2 regions of the Mycobacterium pseudokansasii genome follow, and region 2 is predicted to be linked to the other one. Evidence: riboswitches for the same ligand, from Rfam matches in the RefSeq annotation. Region 2 holds a riboswitch; the other holds the start of a gene.
What was found. A riboswitch is a leader RNA that binds a small molecule or an ion and turns the genes downstream of it on or off. The one in region 2 is predicted to bind cobalamin.
Positions count from the first base shown of each region.

Region 1: linked by a shared signal. The riboswitch ahead of metE (5-methyltetrahydropteroyltriglutamate--homocysteine S-methyltransferase) and the one ahead of EET10_RS05680 (PPE family protein) in region 2 are both predicted to bind cobalamin.

Region 1 covers NZ_UPHU01000001.1:4,804,402-4,808,782, reverse strand. The annotation lists gene metE (5-methyltetrahydropteroyltriglutamate--homocysteine S-methyltransferase) at 1-1,803, opposite strand, end outside; cobalamin riboswitch at 1,929-2,140, opposite strand; gene EET10_RS21515 (SDR family oxidoreductase) at 2,214-3,056, opposite strand; gene EET10_RS21510 (TetR/AcrR family transcriptional regulator) at 3,163-4,381, opposite strand, start outside.
Region 2 covers NZ_UPHU01000001.1:1,216,544-1,220,924, reverse strand. The annotation lists gene EET10_RS05680 (PPE family protein) at 140-1,858, opposite strand; cobalamin riboswitch at 2,037-2,217, opposite strand; gene EET10_RS29475 (hypothetical protein) at 2,297-2,437, shown strand; gene EET10_RS05675 (MaoC family dehydratase) at 2,434-3,303, opposite strand; gene EET10_RS05670 (histidine phosphatase family protein) at 3,398-4,123, shown strand; gene EET10_RS05665 (SDR family oxidoreductase) at 4,165-4,381, shown strand, end outside.

The sequences.
Region 1 (4,381 bases), 3.6 Mb from region 2:
GATGACTGCGATCCCGGCGGCCTGCAGATCCACGGTCTCATCGCGGATGGCCAGCGCCACCTGGTTGGCGGTGTCGGCCAGCGGCTGGTCGTCGCGCACGAACGACCACGCCAGGATCGTCACCGGCCCGGTCAGCATCCCCTTGACCGGCTTGTCGGTCAGCGACTGCGCGTAGGTGATCCAGTCGACTGTCATCGGGCACGACCGGGCCACGTCGCCGTAGAGGATCGGCGGGCGCACGCAGCGGCTGCCGTAGGACTGCACCCAGCCGTTCTGGGTGGCGAAGAACCCCTCCAGCTGCTCGGCGAAGTACTGCACCATGTCGTTGCGCTCCGGCTCACCGTGCACCAGCACATCCAGCCCGAGTTGCTCCTGCAAGGTGATGACGTCGGCGATCTCGGCCTTCATCCGGCGGACATACTCGGCCTCGTCGATCTCACCGGATCGAAAAGCTGCGCGCGCCTTGCGAATCGCCGAGGTCTGCGGGTAGGAGCCGATCGTGGTGGTCGGCAGCACCGGCAGGTGCAGACGCGCGTCCTGGCTGACCCGACGGAGGGTCGCCTCGCCCCTGCGGGCACCGGAGGCGACGATCGAGTCGATGCGGGCCCGGACCTGTCCGTTGTGCAGGCGCGGGTCCCGCTTCCGAGACGCCACCGCCGCATTGGACGCCGCGATCTCCTGGGCGACCGCGTCACGCCCGTCGCGCAGGGCTCGCGCGAGCACGACGACCTCGCGCACCTTCTCCGCGCCGAACGCCAGCCAGCTGCGCAAGTTGTCGTCCAACTCGGTTTCCGGCTCCAGCGAATACGGCACGTGCATGGTGGAGCACGACGTCGAGACCGCAACCGTGGCCGCCGAACCCAGCAGGGTCGCCAGCCGGCTCAGCGCCGCTTCCAGGTCGGTGCGCCAGACGTTGCGCCCGTCGACGATGCCGGCCACCAGCGTCTTGCCGGCCAGCTCGGGCACCCCGGCGACAGCGGTGCGCGCACCGGCCACCAGGTCGACACCGATGGCTTCCACCGGAGTGCGGGCCAGCGCCGGCAGCGCGGCGCCGGGATCGCCGAAATAGGTGGCGACGTGGATGGCCGGCCGGTCGCTCAGCGACCCCAGCGCCGTGTACATCCGCTCGGCCAGCGCCGGCGCGTCGGGACAGATATCGGTCACCAGCGCGGGTTCGTCGAGTTGTACCCACTGGGCACCCTCGCCGGCCAGCAGCGACAGCAGTTCGGCGTAGATCGGAACCAGCTCCTGGAGCCGTTCGATCGGCGGGGCGGCACCGTCGACGGCCTTGCTCAGCAACAGGAAGGTGACCGGCCCGATGATCACCGGACGTGCCGGAAGCCCGAGCTGGTGCGCCTCTTTCAGCTCGCCGAGCACCTTGTCGGGGTTCAGCGTGAACGTGCTCGACGGCCCGATCTCGGGCACCAGGTAGTGGTAGTTGGTGTCGAACCACTTGGTCATCTCCAACGGTGCGACGTCGGCGTTGCCGCGCGCGGCGGCGAAGTAGCGGTCCAGCTCGTCGGGGATAGTGCTCACCCGGGCCGGCAGCGCACCGAGCAGCACCGCGGTGTCCAGCATCTGGTCGTAGTAGGAGAAGGTGTTGATCGGCACCGAGTCCAGGCCGGCGGCGGCCAGGCCGGTCCAGGTGTCGCGGCGCAAGGTGGCGGCTATGGACTCCAACTCGGATCGGCTGGTGCGTCCGGCCCAGTAGCCCTCGGTCGCTCGCTTGAGCTCACGGCGCGGGCCGATGCGGGGGGACCCGGTGATGGTTGCGGTGAACTTCTGAAAATTACGTGCGGTCACGACGTGTCCTTTACTCGACGGTGTGGTCACCGCCCGCGGACGCTCAGCCGAAGCCGGTTGCGGCGCAACACCGTAACCGGTACCGCCAAACGCCCACTCCACGAGGCGATGACCCGCCGGACGCGGCGCGTCCGGCACGGCTGGCAGGTCTTCGGACTCGCAGGCGCGCACCTGTGTGGTGCTCCTAGTGGCCGTCGCTTCCCAGTCGTGCGACCAGTGCTGTTGACGGCGGTCGTTCCTGCATACCGCTGCGGGACAGTTCCGGATTCTCACCGGATTCCCTCTCGCAAGGCATCGCTAACATGTCTCGCTCGGTGCCGGCGCCGCGGGATGCGACGACGGCAGACCAGCTGCGTGGTCCAGGTTACGCTGCGGGCCGGCCCGATGGATCAGCTGCCAGGGCTGCAGCACTAGGGCATCGGGACGCGGCCCATGATCAGGTCGAGGATCGGTTTGCCCGGCGGGTAGGCGCCGGTGAGCGACGCCATGGTGTGTCCGTAGTCCACCAGCAACGTGATGCCGCTGATCCCGAAGGCGGCCGCGCTGTTGAGGAACACCATGACGTCACCCATCTGCTCCGGGGTGTGCACCTTGGAGCCGGTTTCGTCGCGGTAGTCCTGCGCGTAGCTGAGCCACAGATCCGCGTTGGCCTGGGCCAACGGGGTGTCGGTGGGCCCGGGGCAGATGGCGTTGATCCGTATTCCCTTCTTCAGCAGGGGATAGGCCTGCGTCGCCACATAGGCGTTGATGGCCTTCTTGCTGAAGCCGTAGTGGATGATGCCCTCGGCCTCGTGCGCGGCAACCCAGTCCTGGGCCGCCGCGTAGTCGGGCGTGGCCAGGAACTCCTGCAGCCGCGGCAGGTCGTTTTCCCAGCCCATGCCGGCGACCGAGGAGATGAAACAGATCGCCGAGCCGGACGGCAGCTGGTCGTTGTCCAGCAGCCGCTGGATCAGATGGCGATGGCCGATGAAGTTGATCTTCATCAGCTCCGGGCCTTCGGCGACCCCCGCTGCGGAGAACACCGCGTGGACCGGTCCACCGAGTTGCCCGATCGCCGAGTCGATGGATGCGGGATCTCGCAGGTCGACCTGCAGTGACTGGGCGACGTCAAAGTTCACCGGCGCGTAGTCCATGACGATGGCGTCGGCCCCGAGTTCGGTTGCCGCCTGGGCCGCCGCGGCGCCCATGCCCGTCGCGCCGCCGACCACCAACGCCCGCTTGCCGTCGTAGCGCAGCCGATCCAGAACAGTCATGGAGATCCCTTCCCCGCGGGCCCTACGTACTCGCCGTTTACCTGCCCCACTCTAGGGAGAACATATTTTTGGTTCAATACTTTCAATACCGCGGACGCAACTCGCGTCACGGCTCGCCGCGTACCGCGGCGCCGCGTAACACCGTGTCACGAGCATGAATCAGCGCGGCACGCGGGCCGACGGCGCGAAGGATGTTCTCCGGTATCCACTGCAGGGCGATGACCGATCTCGCCAGCATCGCCAGGGACGGGGTCTCGATCCGTATCTCGTCTGAGCGGAACCCTTCGGAGAGTAGCGATTTCAGCTGACGCAGCCGGGTGGCATACAGCCACCCCGGGTTGGGGGTATTGGGCGGCGATTGCCGCATCCAGGCGAGCTGTATCCGGAATTCATCGGAAAACTGATCCAGCGCATTGATATTGATCCAGCTCAGCGCGTCCAGCTTTTCGATCGGCGTGGCATCCGAGCGCAGCACGCTGACCCAGCCGGCCTCGACCTTCTGGCCGAAGGAGCGCATGATCGACGCCAGGAGTTCGTCCTTGGATCCGATCACCCGATAGACCGTGCCAGTGCCCATACCGGCCGCAGAAGCGATGTCCCTGATGGTCGTGACTTCATATCCCCTGCGCCCGAACTCGGTTCGGGCTGCCGCACGGACACGGGCCGCCTTGTCGCCGGGGTCGGCGTCCTTGTCGTCGGTCCAGGTCGCGATGGCGTCGTTGGCCGCCGCCAACGCGCTCGATCCGTCCAGCTCCGGATCTCCTGGAACCCGGGTTGCCAAGCCGTGCAAAATGATTCGGCACATCAGCCGGGCGACCTGGTCGGCTGAGGCGTGGTGACGGATGACGTCGAGTCCCACCTGCAGCATGGTCTGGCAGATGCGGTCGGCCAACGTCGGAAGATCCATTTCCGGTTTGATGTAGCCGCTCCACCTGGCGGCGCGCAGCGTCTGCAACATCGCCTCGTGCAGCGCCGCGGGCCGCTGCTGGGTGAGCTTCATCAGTTCGGGATCCGCACTCGGTCCCTCGTAGAACGACATCTGCAGGGCTGCCCGATGGGCAACGGCACAGTTGGCGATCGCCGATCCCAACTCGGTGATCTTCTCGACCACCGGCCGGGAGTCCGGCTCATCCAACTGCTGCTGTGCGGTTAGGCCGACGCGATTCAGATCGGATTGATAGCGGCGGATCAGTTCGATCAGGATCGCTTCTTTGGACTCGAAATGGTGGTAGAGGCTGCCCGGCAGAATGCCTGCCGCATCGGCGATTTCCTGCAGCGATGTGCGCAATCCCGACGACGCGATCAACGACGCCGCGGTCTGCAGG
Region 2 (4,381 bases):
GCCCGGGCGGCTGGTGTGCTGCTGGACTTGGTAGCCGACCGCGCGTCCGGCGCCCCTCGGTGGCTGCACCATTACGCGGTCTTCGGGAGCCTCGCAACAACGACGGTCACGCTGTCCCGCCGTGGCACGACAGTGTCGTTCACTCCGAAGGTGAGTCGTGGGGTAGCGCCTGGTCGAAGCCCCACGTGCCCGGCAATATTGGCGCGCGTGGGCTGCTCGGGAATGTTTCGGTGGATAGCGTGATCAATCCTGCGGCCGGTCTGGAACCGGCCGGTTGCGTGGTCCCGGCGAACCCCAGGGTTCCTGCTCCCTGGTCTGGTGCCGCCAGGGTCGTCGGCCCGCTCGGGTCGTGCTCGGCCGCCACGGTGATGGGCTCCAGATCCAGGTATTCATAACCGCGGCCGAGCTGTTTGACTTTCACCCGTCGACGCCACTGCCGTCGAGGTTTTTCCTGAGGTGTCGCCGCGACCGCTGGGGCCTCGGCACCCTCGGGTTGTGGTGCCGCCTTTCGGGAGCGGGTGCCCGTGGGCCTCTTGGCATCCGCGCTCAGGCCACCGACCAGGTAGCCGAAGTTGTCCATCCCGACACCCAGCCCCGTGTTGCTCACCGGCGGCGCTGCGGCAGCCGGCGGCGGCGGTCCGGGCGGGGGCGCCTGGACGCTCGCCTCCACGGGCGGCTGAATCGGGGTCGTGGTGGAGGTCGGGGCGCTGGCGCCAAGTGCCGCAAGGGGCGGCACGGTCGGTGTGACGGGCGGGGGCGCTGGCGGCACGGCCGCCACTGCCACCAGCCCTTTGACACCGATCGGTGCCAGCACAGCGCCGGCAGCCATGGGTACCAATGGGGCAGTCAGCAGCGGCACCACGACGCTGAGTAGCACCGCAGTCTGCTCCAACAGCGTCTTAAGCAGCGCAATCGTGTCGGTGATGATCGTGCCGATGGCTTCGACACCGGTGAACAAAATAGTGAACCCGATCGTCACCGGGTTACCGGTAGCGAAGGCCGCGGCGAGATCTGCCCCGATAAAGGTGAAGGTTTGCGACAACAGTGCCACGTACGTGCCGATATCCATCGGGTAGCCAAGTGCGAACGCGATGTTCAGCGGGCTCAGATAGGTAAGCGGGTTGCCAAGAATGACCAGGTAAGGGTCGATCCCGGCAAACATCGTCTGGAAGAACGGCAGGTTCGCCAGCCAATCGACAAACGGTTGTACGACGTTGTTGTAGAAGTCGGTATACATCTGCCACAACCATTGCTGGAACTGGCGCAGCGGGTCCGAACTCGATATTCCGGCCTCGGCGGCCCTAACCAGCTCCGCGTCCGTTTTCATGATCGGCGGCGCCGGCGGGGACTGCGGTGAGGCGACAACAGCCGCAGTCGAGACCGCGTGATAGGTGCCCATTACGACGGCGGCCTGTACCCACATCCGCACGTAGTCGGCCTCGTTGAGCGCGATCGAGATCGTGTTGATGCCAAAGAAATTCGTCGCCGTCAATACTGCGTGCGCGGCATGGTTGGCGGCCAACTCAGCCAAAGTTGGCATCGCGGCCACGGCGGCGGTGTATGCGGTAGCCGCGGTTTGTTGGTGAGCGGCCAATGCGGCGCTGTCGGCGCTGGCCTGCGTGAGCCAAGCAAGATAAGGAGCATGGGCGGCCGCGTATTCCGCGCCGCTTGGGCCTTCCCAGCTATCCGCCTGCGCCCCGGCCACCAGCGCGGCCAGCTCGTCGGCCGTCTCGGCGTAGGCATTGCTCAACGACTCCCATGCGGCCGCCGACGCCAGCAACGGGCCCGGGCCGGGGCCGCTGCTCAGCAGCGCCGAATGCACCTCCGGGGGTGCGGCCATCCAGATGGGGGCGCTCATCAACAGCCGCCCGCGGGTGGATGCACCGACCGGCTGGTCGGCACGTGCACAGCAGGGCCGCGGTCCGCCTCACCGACGGTGAGCGGGCGGCGGCGTCGGCTCCTCGACGCCCCCGCCTGCCGCGACCTCATGGCATAGGTCATGACGGTTCGCTCTCTCCGGGGTACACCGCCCCAGGTTCGCAGGGCACGATGACGCGAGTCTCCTGGCTCTCGGATCGCCGCTCGCCTCGCCTTCCAGCACGTGGCCGTGGCCGATGAGGGTCGCTCCCCGATTACAGTGGCGGGACCGCGCCGGCTTCGCACCGGCTTCCTGCATTCGTCATCGCCTTACCCGCAACATCATCGCACCCGGACAACACCGTCGCCATCCCGACCTGTCACCTGGGTTTGCCGGTGAGGGGCTACGGAAGCGCGGCGAGAGTGCGCACTACATCCGGTGACGACGAAGATGCCCCCCGGATTTCCCTTGGTGTCGACGACGTATCGGGACCGCCACGTCTTCCATGGCGCCGCCCTGCAGCCATGCGAGCTGACGCCCGAGCAGAACTCCGAGCTGACGCCCGAGCAGAACTCCTAGGCCACGTACTCCACCGCGCCGTCGTCGAGCACCACCCGCGACTCGGAGCCATCCGCACCAGACGCCTCGGTGCGATACACCGCGCGGCCCGGCTCGGTGCGCCAGATCAGCGTGGTCAGCGTCTCGCCGGGGAACACCGGCGAGGTGAACCGCGCCGCGATCGACGTGATGTTGGCGGCCACGCCGCCGCCGAGTTCGGCGACCAGCGCGCGTCCGGACACGCCGTAGGTGCACAGCCCGTGCAGGATCGGCTTGGGAAAGCCGGCCAGCTCCTTGGCGAACCAGGGGTCGCTGTGCAACGGGTTGCGGTCGCCGGAGAGCCGGTAGATCAGCGCTTGATCCTCACGCGTGGGCAGGGCGACCCGGGCGTCGGGCTCGCGGTCGGGGAATTCCGGGGCGGGAGGCCGCTGACCCGGCTCCCCCCCGAAGCCGCCCTCGCCGCGGATCACCAGGGTGGTCAGCGTTTCGGCGACCAGCGCGCCGCTGTCCGGGTCGCTGCCGCGCCCGCGCAACATGATGATGGCGTTCTTGCCTTCGCCTTTGTCCTGGATGTCGGCGACTTCGGAGACCACCGACAACTTTCCGGCCGGCGGCAGCGGCGCATGCAGCCGCACGGTTTGCGAGCCGTGTAACAGCCTGGCCCAGTTGAACTTTCCCACCTTGCCGGCCGCCCCGAACGCCGGACAGCAGATCACCGCATAGGTCGGCAGCACCTGCTGGGCAAGGCCGTGGCTGTTCTCCGTCGTGAACGACAGGTCCTCGGTCCCGGCACCCACCCCGAGCGCATACAGCAACGTTTCACGGTCGGTCCAGTCGAACAACATCGGCTCGGTCACCGCACCGACGGCGCCGGGGTCAATGGCCATGCGAGTCTCCTCTCGATTCCAAATCGAAGCTTTTTCTGCAGTCAACCATCGCAAACCCTTCCCAGCGACGGCATCGGCAGGGCAGGCTATCGCCATGGCCAAGCGCACCATGATCTGGAAGATGACCTGGAGAACCGCCAACGTCCTAGCTGTGCTCGCCTCGGTCATGATCATCGGCGCCTGCGGCGGCGGCGGCACGCAGGCCCGCAACATCACCGTGACCTTCATCCGCAACGCCCAATCGCAGGCCAACGCCGACGGAGTGATCAACACCGAGGTGCCCGGCACCGGGCTCACCGCTGACGGTAAGGGGCAAGCCCAGCAGCTCGCCCATCAAGTCGCGCACAACGAATTCGACAGCATCTACTCCTCGCCGATGGCCGAAGCCCAGCAGACCGCCGCACCGTTGGCAAACGAACTGGGCAAGCAAGTCGAGATCATTACCGATCTGCAGTCCATCAATGCCGGCTGGTACAACGGCGAACCCGAATCAAGGGCCAACTCGACGTATCTGCTGGCGCCTATGGGTTGGCTCAATGGCGATGCCACGAACTGCATCCCGGGGTCGATCACCGGCGACCAATTCAACAGCCAGTTCAGCAGCGCCGTCCGCAAGATCTACGACAGCGGCCACAACAAGCCGGTGGTGTTCTCCCAGGGCACGGCGATCATGGTGTGGACGCTGATGAACGTGAAGAACCCCAAGCTCAACCTGTTGAACAATCATCCACTGCCCAACATCGGTCGTGTCGTCGTCACCGGCAACCCGATCGACGGCTGGAAGCTGGTGGACTGGGACGGCATCCGCAACTTCACCTGACCGGTTGACGGGTGCGGCCACCAGCCGCCACGATGGGCTGCATGCGATATGTCGTTACCGGCGGTACCGGGTTTATTGGTCGCCGTGTCGTCTCTCGGCTGCTCGATACCCGGCCCGACGCGCAGGTGTGGGTGCTGGTCCGCCGTCAGTCGCTGGGACGTTTCGAACGCCTGGCGGCCGAATGGGGTGAGCGAGCCAAACCGCTGGTCGGCGAGCTGCGGAAGCTCGCGCTGAGCGATGAGACGCTCGACGAGCTGG